DNA from 2 places in the Sediminibacillus dalangtanensis genome. Region 1 is predicted to be linked to the other one. Evidence: riboswitches for the same ligand, from Rfam matches in the RefSeq annotation. Region 1 holds a riboswitch; the other holds the start of a gene.
The links. A riboswitch is a leader RNA that binds a small molecule or an ion and turns the genes downstream of it on or off. The one in region 1 is predicted to bind lysine.
Positions count from the first base shown of each region.

Region 2: linked by a shared signal. The riboswitch ahead of ERJ70_RS13510 (Na+/H+ antiporter NhaC family protein) and the one ahead of dapA (4-hydroxy-tetrahydrodipicolinate synthase) in region 1 are both predicted to bind lysine.

Region 1 is NZ_CP046956.1:1,976,989-1,983,196, forward strand. Features, by position in the region: gene ERJ70_RS09890 (hypothetical protein) at 1-404, opposite strand, end outside; gene ERJ70_RS09895 (DUF4879 domain-containing protein) at 428-1,042, opposite strand; gene ERJ70_RS09900 (UDP-N-acetylmuramoyl-L-alanyl-D-glutamate--2,6-diaminopimelate ligase) at 1,422-2,948, shown strand; gene dapA (4-hydroxy-tetrahydrodipicolinate synthase) at 2,991-3,884, opposite strand; lysine riboswitch at 4,050-4,232, opposite strand; gene ERJ70_RS09910 (hypothetical protein) at 4,334-4,639, opposite strand; gene ERJ70_RS09915 (YaiI/YqxD family protein) at 4,761-5,222, opposite strand; gene ERJ70_RS09920 (BH0509 family protein) at 5,550-5,696, opposite strand; gene ERJ70_RS09925 (CvfB family protein) at 5,959-6,208, shown strand, end outside.
Region 2 is NZ_CP046956.1:2,684,998-2,691,205, forward strand. Features, by position in the region: gene ERJ70_RS13495 (M23 family metallopeptidase) at 1-296, shown strand, start outside; gene ERJ70_RS13500 (MetS family NSS transporter small subunit) at 486-590, opposite strand; gene ERJ70_RS13505 (sodium-dependent transporter) at 590-2,107, opposite strand; gene ERJ70_RS13510 (Na+/H+ antiporter NhaC family protein) at 2,468-4,030, opposite strand; lysine riboswitch at 4,298-4,476, opposite strand; gene yunB (sporulation protein YunB) at 4,531-5,316, opposite strand; gene ERJ70_RS13520 (HD-GYP domain-containing protein) at 5,377-6,208, opposite strand, start outside.

The DNA.
Region 1 (6,208 bases):
GCTTCCATTTCCGCGATCCAGTCTCTAGTTCCTTCGCTGCTCACAGAATGTTGGTACATCGAAAATTCCTCGGAAGTTAAACCTGGTACTTTTTGTTTTAAATAATCTGTAGCTTTTTTTTGATCAAAAGTTAAAATAGCTACATCTTTTAAGGAAATCTCTCCATTATCATATAAAGCTTTCGAAATGGAGTTGATTTCGTCGAAGGTGGCATTCCGAACATCATATTTTGTTGCGAGTTCTGCCCACACACTTGAAGGATTACTTTTTTTTAAACGAAAATCCTGGTTATTAGCCGAAGAATCTTCGCGATAAGTTGTTTTGGTTATTTCAGTTTTTCTACTAGTTGTAGCATGTGAATATAAAGAATATCCTTGTCCAGGAGCTACGGTACCTACAATCATTTTTCATCACCTTTCGAAATGTATTACTTAATGTTCATTCTATCAAACATGGTGTTCCAAGGTGAATTGGTTGAAGTGTTTTCGTAAGTGAATAAACCATTTTCATTGCCGCTTGCATCCCACCAAATAAACCAGCCATCTACAATAGAGTCACCTTCCAAATCAATGTTTTCTCTATCTATTTCCGATAATTGTCTCCCATTGAATGCAGCATTTCTTTGGAAACCGTATCCAAGTTCGGCAGTTACAATGTATAATTCTTCTCCTCCATGATCTTGAACGGAAGATAATTGGTTTGAACTAAAGTATTCATACTCTGGATAGTTAGATGATATAGCCGCATATACCTCAAGTGAAGTAAGAGGAGGGGCTGAAGCAGTAATATTAACTCCCGATATCATCTCTTGTTTCTGATATAGTTCATCTTCTCTGGTGTTTTTATCAAGAAATTGTGCATTTGGATAATCGTCTTTGAGGTTTTCTAGTACATGTTGCTTAAACGCTTCTTTTTTTGATAATTCTGTTGGGGTGTTTACTACTTGACCCGACGGCGAAGCTGCAGAAGCTTTTTCAGTTCCTATGAACAAAGGGATAAATAATAAAGCTGTCAAAGTGATGTTTAAAACTTTCCTCATCATTCCGCCTCCTTAAAATTTTTAATAAATAGAGATTTAATTGGACACTCATATCTTCTATCGGTTTATCTTTCGTGTTATTTAGCAATTATTACAAAAATTTGTATATTTCAGGTTGATTTGGAAATCGGTCGAGAATGGCGTAAGGCTTTTTAAGGTACGATATCTTTTTATGAAGGTAGCATGAAAGTGAACGAATGAAATGGTCATCCTGCTATATTCCAAAGATGTAATGTCTGGAAGAGGGGAAAAGGGTACTGGTCTAAAGGCATTTAAGTTAGGAGATTTCTTCATGAACAAAAGAGTAATCAGTCTTTGTATCGGGAATCGTAAGAAGCAAATAACTTGTAAACCACTCCATTTCTAATAAGGGTTGTGAAACATGAATATTAACTTTTCCAACGAGAATGCACTAACTGTTGAAAAAGTCTACGGTCCGATTTTAGTTCAAATAAATTCCCTGCAGTACGATTCACGGAAGGTTGAAGAAAATGTAGCGTTCTTTTGTATCCAGGGAGAGCAGCAAGATGGGCATGTCTTTATAGAAGATGCCATTAAAAAAGGGGCTTCTGTCATCATTGGCAGTAATGAATCAATGCTTTCAAAACTGGCGGCCAACTATCCAGATCGAACCTTCGTAGTAGTGAAAGACGCCAGGGAAGCGATGGCCCGTCTTTCGATATTATTTTATCAGCAAGCATATAAAAAGCTTACAACTATCGGTGTTACAGGGACCAATGGAAAAACAACGGTAGTTGCTTATATCTATTCATTGCTAAATCAAATTGGCGTACCGACGGGTTCCATTGGTACAATTGGCACAATGACTTCTGGAGGTCCTTTTCCCTTCCAACCAACAACGCCTACAACACCTGAAGCACCGGATCTCCATTATATTTTTCACCAATTCCTTCAAAGGAAGGAACAGGCAGCTGCGATGGAAGTATCTTCAATAGCGATCGAACAAAAAAGGGTAGAGGGCATTTCATTCCATATAGGTATCCATACCAATATATCCAGTGAACATTTGGAATTTCATAAAACCTTCGAAAATTATAAAAGGGCAAAGCTCAAATTGTTTAAACAGACAGAAAAAGCTGTAGTAAACCTGGATGACGAGGGAATGGCAAAGGACATCCTCGATTTGTACCACGGTCCTTTGCTAACATATAGCATAGACGGTCATCCAGACGCGGATGTTTTTGCTTCCAATATCAGAATAAAAAGGGAAGGGTCGGCTTTTTTACTGTCCATCGAAGGAGTATCTTCTCTCGTCCATACACCGGTAATCGGTGAGTATAACATCTCTAATTTACTGGCTGCTGTTTGTGCTGCTCTCCACATGGGTGTCACCGGCAAAAAAATCCTGGAGGCATTACCGAAAATCCAAGGCCCGAAAGGCAGATTCCAGCTAGTGGAAATACCAGGTAACAGTAGCGTATTGCTGGATTATGCACATACCCCAGAAGCTCTGCGGAAACTCTTATCGGAAGTTAAGAAACTAAACTACCGTAAACTAATTCTAATGGTGACAGGAGTAGGTATCCGGGATGAAAAGAAAATGGCGAGAATGGGAGAAGCTGCCGATGGACAGGCAGATGTGTACATCATTTCCGTTGATCATCCCGGGTACAGGAAACCAGAAGAGATTGTCGCAAGCGTGCTGTCTGGTTTTTCAAAAACGAAGCGAACACATATTACATGTACACACTCACGAAAAGAAGGAGTTATTGCAGCTTTAAAACTGGCGGAAAAAGAGGATTTAATCATTTTAACTGGAGGTTGTATCAACGGTTGTCAAATGGTTAGAGGAAAAGCCTTCCCACACTCGGATGAAACGATAATCGAGCAATTTTATTCCAAACGCATTAATCAAACAAAATCCTCGCTGGCACCGGAAGCAAAATAACCCTTGTTCTAAGAAATGACAAGGGTTATTTTTGAATCTTACTTATGCATTGGCTGCTTGGTCACCGACATAATAATAAAGCTGTTGGAACAATAATTGCTTCTCATTCTCACCTAAAGGAACCAAAGGCAGACGTACAGAACCTGCATCAATCCCTACGTAAGATAAAGCAGCTTTAACAGGTGCAGGACTTGGAGCCATGAATAATGATTTCATCATTGGAAGCAGGCATTGATGAAGAGTAGCAGCTCTTTGATGGTCGCCATTGAAAAAGCTATCTGCCATCTCTTTCATTTCATTTCCAAAGATATGGGAGGCGACGGATACTACCCCTTTTCCACCAATCGACAAAACAGGAAGTGTAAGCCCGTCATCACCACTATATAAGTGAAAACTGTCTTTTGTACCACTAATGATAGAAGTCATATCATCTAAATTTCCACCAGATTCCTTAACAGCGACAATATTTTCTTCCTCCGAAAGCTTTATGATCGTCTCGGGCGTCATCCCTGCTGCACTTCTGCCAGGGATATTATAAAGCATGATAGGCAGTTTAACCGCCCGGGCGATGGATCGAAAATGTTGATACATTCCTTCTTGGTTCGGTTTGTTGTAATATGGAGTCACCAACATCGAAGCATCAACTCCGGCAGCTTCGGCCGCTCGAGTAAAATCGATGGAATCACGGGTATTATTTGACCCTGTTCCGGCAATGACAGGCACACGCTTGTTTACTGTTTGCACCGTAAATCGCAGCAAATTCAATTTTTCATCTTTCGTTAGGGTTGGTGACTCACCAGTCGTTCCTGCAACAACTAATCCTTCGGTACCATTTGCGATTAAATAGTTGATCAGTATCTCTGTTTTTTGATAATCAATGTCACCGTTCTGATCAAATGGTGTAACCATTGCTGTCAAAATACGCCCAAAATCCATTTTTCTACACCTCTATTCATAATTTTAAAAACAGGACCAGAAGCCCTCTTGGTGAATAGAGAGTATCCCACTAGAGACAAAGCAGTTTTGAATGACGTTTAAAATATCACACAAAAAAACAGCAACGAGGGCTTCGCTGCTGCATCACTATGACATCTTTCTGATGCGTGAGATAGCCCTCCATATAACTAAAGGTTATATGACAGCCCTGTATTTATTGAATACAGAACCAGTGATGCGAAACGATGAGTTTCCACCCACTTCGGCAAATTCCCCTTTCGGCTGCCATCAACAGACCTCATCATCCTACGACAGCGTACTATTGGTTTTTGCACCTCTATCCTCACTCCAAAAATAATTTGAAGTAAAGCAAATAAAATTGTATCTAAAATATAGCAAAATTTTTTCTGGTTTGCAATGCTAAGCAATTAAGAAAGATCTTTTTTTGACTAAAGACGTGGATAACCGAAATAAGGAGGTCTGCCATAATAAGGAGGACGCCCGGCTCCTGGATAGCCATATCCACCATACCACGGACCACCAGGATAACCATATGGTCCCGGACGAGGATAACCGATTGCAGGATTTCCGAAAAGTTCACCGCCTAAATAACCTAGTCCGAATCCAACCAATCCTGCTCCAAGTGGTCCAAAGGCAAAATTCCTCTCTAACATTTCATTTTCTTGAACTGAATGGGGATGAATGTATTGATCATACTGATCGTTATATTGATGAACAGGTAAATAATGTTGCATATTTTTTCTCCTCTCCGCTTTTGTTTGTGAGCAATCCGTCTACTCCTTTACATATTCAGCATATGGTTCAAAGCGGAAAGTGAAATGGATAAACACCTATTTTGATCTCTTGATTAAAGATTCACGAAGAACTACCGGACGTATGCTCGCTTAAAACTGTATCCAGCAAAGCTTGATACTTTTCCCTATCTTCTGCAGTTAGTGGCTTCGGCCCTTTTGTCCGCTTCCCGCTTCTTCGGGCTTTCGCATTAGCATGGCGCATAACCAGCATTTCATCTATAGTGGATAGGTGATATGGAAAGCCTTTATGGTGAAGGACAATACATCCTTTACCTAAAGCCAGGGATGCCAGTCCGTAGTCTTGTGTGATGATAATGTCATTTTTATTAGCCAATTGCATAATTCGGTAGTCTACGGAATCTGCACCGGTATCGACATAAATGCTTTCCGCACCGCTTTGTTCATCACGAGAAGAGAAGTGGGAAAAGCTTTTAACGAGAGTTACAGGAACGGAATACTTTTTAGCGGTCTTTATCGTTATTTCTTTTACGGGACAAGCGTCTGCATCTACTAATATTTTCATTCCAGCACCCCTTTTAACTTTTCAATTTTAACGCGTTAGCTCATGATACCAAAAATACCGGGAAGGAAAAAAGCGCAAGCGCCTGTTTAAAAGAGTACAGGCTAGAGCCGCCACGTCCTGTGGCAACGCCTGCATGGCCCACATCGTTTGGGCCTGCCCAACCTCGGCGTGGCGCTTTTTGCCACACAAAGGGTGGGCTTAAGACCTCGAGGGGGTAGGCGCTGGAGCTGGACGTGGCTGTTTCAGCCAATAATGATCCACAAACAGTCAAAAAGCAGCCGGCGGATAATCGCAGGCTGCTCAGGATACTATATCAACTATTTATTCTTACATAAGATCGTAAACGGATTCTTCAAGATAGAGCCAGTGATAGTACTCGACTTCTTCATCGGTCATTTTCAACACTTCATCTTTGTGCAAAGTTGTTAAATCCCATAATTGTTCCATCAGATTTTCTCTCACTAGTTGGCTCATGGTAAATCCCCCTTAGGATTAGGTTGAATAATAAAGCGTTTTCCCCTTTTGTTACTTTGATTATATATCTCATATCGAGATAAAAACAATATCAAAATTAGATATATTGAGTGGAAGCGATATAGGGTTGATATACTTGAGGACAAATGACGTAATCATGTCTGAAAAGCAGGATCGTATGTCCTTTTTCATTTTTATTTTGTTGGAGCTCGGTTATAATGAAAGGTAGCAAAAATTCACCGTATAAGAAAGAGGTTACAAAATGAGCGAGATACTACCGGGCTCTATCCAACAGGCAGAAGTTCAAAACTCAGTGACAGACGGGTTCTTAGTAAGCATTGGAAAAGAAACCCTATTACTGCCGGAAGCAGATACCGAGCTACAAAAAGGGCAAGAGATAGAAGTGTTTATTTATCAAGATAAAAAAGGGAAACTTCTGGCAACTAAAAATATTCCCGAGGCCAGACTTGATTCCTACGGCTGGGCGCAAGTAGTAGAAGTAGTAGAAAATC
Region 2 (6,208 bases), 710 kb from region 1:
AAATGAAAGGCTGGAATAAATACGGAGGCTGGCGGATCGGAATCCGGGACATCCATAACCATTACCACTATTTCGCTCACCTGAACGGTTATGAAAAAGGAATAAATGTTGGTGATGTTGTAAAACCAGGAACCGTCATCGGCTCAGTGGGAGCAACGGGATATGGACCACCCGGTACTTCCGGAAAATTCCCTCCACACCTTCATTACGGAATGTACAAAGACAATGGTTATAGTGAATGGTCTTTCGATCCCTATCCCCATTTAAAAAAATGGGAACGAAACGCCCGAAATTAAGTTAAAGCATAGATAGGCTAAGCAATCTCCGAAAATGCTTCGAAATGGAGGTGCATTGCCACAAAGAGGGTTGCCTAAAGACCTTTAGGAGTAGATACTGAAAAGCCGGATAACCCCTTCCCTGAGTTTTATCGCTCAAAAAACATCGAAAATCCCCTCACCGTGTTGGTAAGGGGATTTATCATGAACTTATTTCGCTTTCGCTACTTTCCTTGCATAAAGTATACTGGATATCAATCCGCCCCAGATAACGACAGCACCAATAATCGCCATTGTTATAGCTCCTCCTGACATTATTGAGCCACCTCCTTGTCTTCCGATTCACTTGATGAGGTTTCTACTGCTCGATCGGGCCATTTCTTCAAGCTTAGCAAGGCACCGGCAAACATGGCACCAATAGCTACTACCCATCCATAATTAAACAAGAAATCAATCGGATATCCTTCATAAGCTTCTGTAACTTCTGTTTTTAAATTCTGCAGCATCATCCAGCCTAAAACGGCAGGTGTGATAATCCCGAGACATACTCTCCACCAAGCCCCTAGTGGGATATCGGAAACAGAATTGGCATGGTTTTGAAAATCTTTCAATGATTTTGCGAACCAGGCAATGGCCACTACCTCGAACAAACCAGCAAGGGCTACTCCATAGTTATTGATGAAATGGTCGACGGTATCAAGCAAATTCAATCCGTTCTGCGTCGCAAAGGCAAGCGAAAGAATCGCTGCAAGGCCTCCGCCAAATAAAACGGCTTTGCCTCGTGATACATTGAATTTCTCCTGGATACCAGCGATATACGTTTCCGAAATGGAAATCAAGGAAGATAGGCCCGCCAGTACAAGAGACGCGAAGAACAAAAATCCAAAAAATCCTGCTCCAGGCATTTGGCTGATGATTTCCGGAAACACCATAAAAGCAAGACCAACCCCTCCGGTTGCTACATCCGAAACTTCCTGTCCGGATTGGACAGCCATAAAGCCTAATGCGGCAAATACTCCGATACCAGCCAATAATTCAAAAGACGAGTTGGCGAAACCGGTAATAAACGCATTGTTGGTGATGTCGGACTTTTTCGGTAAATAAGAAGCATATGTGATCATGATTGCAAACGCGATGGACAAACTAAAGAAAATTTGGCCATAGGCTGCAACCCATACCTGGCCATCGGCAATTGCCGACCAATTTGGTTTGAAGAAAGCATCCAGTCCTTGCATCGCACCTTCCAAAGTCACTGCTCTGATAACGATGATCAAAAAGATAACAGCCAATGTCGGAATGAAGATTTTATTGGCCACCTCTATACCTTTTTTAACCCCTCTGCCTAGGAAAAATAAAGCAACAACCCACACAGCGATTAACGGCAATAATACGCTCGGTACCATGGCACCGAAACTGCCCGGATCACCTAGCTGCAAATAATCTCCAACAAAAAATCCTGTAGCATCTCCACCCCATTGTTGTCCGAAAGAAAAATAAGCATACATAATTGCCCAAGCAATGATAACCGGATAATAAGTAGAAATGACAAACGAAACAACTACCTGCCACCAGCCAATCCATTCCATGCCTTTACTGATTTTCCTATAGGAGCGCGGTGCAGAGCCCCGGAACTTATGGCCAATGGTGTATTCCAAAATTAAAAGTGGAATTCCGGCCGTCAACAGTGCAAATAAATATGGAAGGAAAAAAGCGCCCCCTCCGTTTTCATACGCTGTATAAGGAAATCGCCAAATATTCCCCAATCCAATAGCCGATCCCATGGCTGCCAGCAGGAAACCTAACCGTGTTCCCCATTGTGACCGATTCTCCATGTTTGAACCTCCCCTGTTTTTTTAAAAACATTCTCTTTCCATAATTAATGAATGTTTTAAATTTTTATTTTTTTCAGATATTTATGTTTGTATTATATATTAGACAAAACCAGAATGTCAAAGGAAGATTTAGGAGAATGGTTCTAGATCTTTTTTACTGGAAGAGTATTCCAATCATAGGAGGTAACTTTAGATTAGTACGAGGGCTCATCACCCAGACTTGTTAGAAGTGGATCTATAGCAGGATAGCGATGACCCTCTCTCAAAAAAGAAAACCGAACGAGTTCGCACGCTTACGATTGCGAATTATCGTTCGGTTTTCACTTTGTTCACTATGCTTTTTTCAGTATCATTTAGCGTTTATCTGTTTGAACCGCTTGTTCGATTGTTTTGGTTGTGAATATAAATTGCTGTTACCAAAACAAGTGCAAGGGTAAGCAATAACGCGATCCATGTCTGGCCAGTAACCCCAAGAACCAGATACCCGATTACCGATGCTATAGCCGCAATAAATGCATAGGGCAGCTGGGTCAGGACGTGATCAATATGATTGGAGCCAGCACCAGTCGAAGAAAGAATCGATGTATCGGAAATCGGTGAACAATGGTCGCCGAACACGGATCCGGCCAACACTGCAGCCATTGCCGGAAGAACGAGTTCGACATCAGTCAATGCTGCAATTTCTGCTGCAATCGGAAGCATGATGCCAAATGTTCCCCACGATGTCCCAGTAGCCAGAGCCATGAAACCAGCAACAATAAAAATCAGAAACGGAAGGAAAGCTGTATTCAAGGATGCTTGCTGAACGAGGTCTGCCAAGTACTCGCCGGTCGCCAGGCTATCTATAATCGAGCCGATCATCCAAGCCAAAACTAAAATATAGATGGCTGGAAGCATCGCTTTGATACCCTCCCAGCAAACAATCCCAATACCGGTTTTCGGAGAGTGCTGCATGCTGTACAGTACTGCTGCACCTACGGCTGCTATCACTCCTCCCCAAAACAGAGAAAGATTGACGTCTGTATTAGCGAAAACGTCCAACACATCAGCTTGTCCCTCCGTGTTATTTACCCCAGTTCCGACCATGAATACAACCGTAGCGACAACGAGTAAAAGAATCGGTATGATAAGATGGTGAATTTCCCCTCTTTCATTATCTACAAAACTTTTCTCCAAGTCGCCGGCTACCTCTCCTCGTTCAGGATCCGTCAGTTCTCCGGTTTCTATCGCCCGGTTTTCATGGGTTTTCATCAATCCGATATCTACCTTAAACAATGCCGTCAAGAACACCAGCAAAAGGGCCGCAAAGGCGTACATATTCAATGGGATCATTGCGACAAATGCTTGCAGAGGACCATACTGCGTCATTTCGTTGGCTGCTAATATACTGCCTAACGTACCGATAATATAAGCTCCCCAACTTGAAATCGGCGAGATTACCGTTATCGGAGCAGAAGTAGAGTCGATAAAATAAGCAAGCTTTGCACGGGAAATTCGATGACGATCTGTCAACGGACGGGCGATTTGACCGACAGCCAGACTGTTGAAGTAATCATCGATGAAAATGATGACCCCAAGTACAGCAGGCATCAACTGAGCACCTTTTCTTGTTTTTATTTTCCGGATTGCCCATTCTCCGAAGGCCCTGCTTCCACCTGAAGCGGTCAAAAAGGCTGTGACAATTCCTAACAATAGCAAGAATATCAATAAATATAAATTCCCGGTATTTAATGCGCCATCCGCATAAAAAATGGTTCGGAAAACAAGCCATATTTCTCCAGCGGTTTGCGGCAATGAAAAATCATGAAGCATGAAAGCTCCGATTAACACACCTGCCCCTAATGACAGCAGTACTTTTCTTGTGGCTAATACAAGCACAAGCATCAGCAGGGCAGGAATCAATGAATAAATTGTTCCTTCCATGTTGTACCTCCATTACTTTTTGGTGATGGAAATGAATGGATCGACATGCTGAAGAAAAAATGAGGAAAACCTGTCTGGTCATACGCAAGGTAAGTGAAGGCATCTGGGCAATTGGTATTGCCAATAAAGGAATCGGCCTGATGTGATCCCACTTCACCTTGCGTTATATAATTACTTTCAAACAAGAAATGTGTCTTTAAACAGAAAAAAGCAGTGATAGAAAATAACCTATCACTGCTTCTGTAAGCAATTCTGTTATCCTCCATTTCGATCAGTAGCCCTTCATGCTATTCTTTCCAGACATGACAGTATTATCCCTGTTCGACATAATACCAGTAATAAGGGGCTGACACTCCCTTATACTTCGGCAAACAGGCCTTTCACCAATCTTCCCAGTTATCATCCTCCAAAAGGATACTGATCCTGTCTGCACCTCTACCTCACCGATCTGATAAGGTCTCGCTATTCAATTCCTCGTATATTGTACCAGTGGCCGGCTTCTATTGCAAGGGTTCCATTGGAATCGAGAGTTGCGGCGATTCTCCGCCACCATTTCCATTGTAATAATATGGTACATCAAAGCTGACTACCCGATCATCGATCTTTATCTTTGAATTAATTTGTGTCGTTTTGGTTTGAAATGGAACAACCACTCGCAGGCTTACTTCCATTTCTACATACAAAGCGAAGTACACATTATTGATCCCCAGTTCTTCCCGCTCCATGATTGGTTCCGACTGGACATCACCAATCACTTCTATATTGACAGGAATATCAGGTCCCAGATTTGCCAATAAAGGGATGCCTAGCGCCTGGCCGACCGGGATTTGTATTAAGGTCGGTTCTTCTTTGACCGATTCGATTGAAGGCTTTTCTTCCGGTTCCAATTCCACATCAAGGGTACTTCCCGGATCAGGAACCTGTCCTTTTTCCAAGAGTTTTAAAAAATTTTGCACGCGATTGGTCGTATTCCGTACCACTCGATTGGTAACAACGGAATTCCAGCCTACCGATACGGCATTCCCTTCATTGTCGACCTTTTCCTGAATCAATTCATCGTATTCCAAATCATCGGCGATTTTTTTGCTAACTGCTTCGTTAATCGCCATTCTGGCATATTGCCGGGCCCTTGTTTCCGCAATATCCATCAGCGTAGGTTCAAGCCCGCGGTTGATGATCAAAATACTGACAAAGGAGGATATCGTAAAAAAGACAATTGTAACCACCAATACATGACGAAACGGAGGCGGTGTCATATGGCTCTTGAAGTTCCTATTTTTTTTCAATATAAATACCCCCTCAAAAAAACATATGCTTTTAAGCAGGAGGTTAGAATTTTTACTATATTAACTTTTTGCCAAGTCTGTCGCAAAACAGGAGGTGACCATCAGGTTCAAATGTTCCGCAAGATCTATTTCGTAAGGAACCGATACAGCATGACCGTCTTCCTCCAAGATGCGAATCACCGGGCGTTCACATAGCTGCTGATTTTGTTTTGCCACGATACCGGCTCTTCCATCGCTGAGTTCGACCATCAATCCAGTTGGATAAACGGCGATTGTCCGGCGGAAGGCCTCCACCAACTCACGATCGAACAAGTCTCCAGCACCAGCATATAATACTTCCAGCCCTTCATGCGGAAGCATCGCATCACGATATACTCTGTTGCTGGTAACGGCATCGAATACGTCCGCTATACCGATCAATTTAGCGTGTGGATGGATGTCTTTTTCCGTAAGACCGCGGGGATACCCCGATCCATTCAGTCTTTCGTGATGTTGAAAAGCGCAGTGTGCTGCAAGCAAAGGGATGTTGTGATTATTTCGTAAAAATTCGAAGCCAATATCTGTGTGCCCTTTTATGATTTCAAATTCCATTTCAGAAAGGCTACCTTGCTTTTGCAGAATTTCCTGTGGAATAAACATTTTGCCCACGTCATGAAGCATTGCCCCCAGTCCGATTTCCTCCATCTTCGAACGCGACATTCCAAGCTCCGTTGCCAAAGCCAGCGAATAGATTGTCACATTGAGTGAATGAGAAAACACATAGTTATCGGTCAGAAAAACATCTGACAAAATGGAAACCACCTGGTCCGCCTGTTGTATCTCATCCATAAGACTTCCAACCATATCAGCCATTTGTTTCCCCGTTTTTTCGAATACAAACGAATTTTTCCCG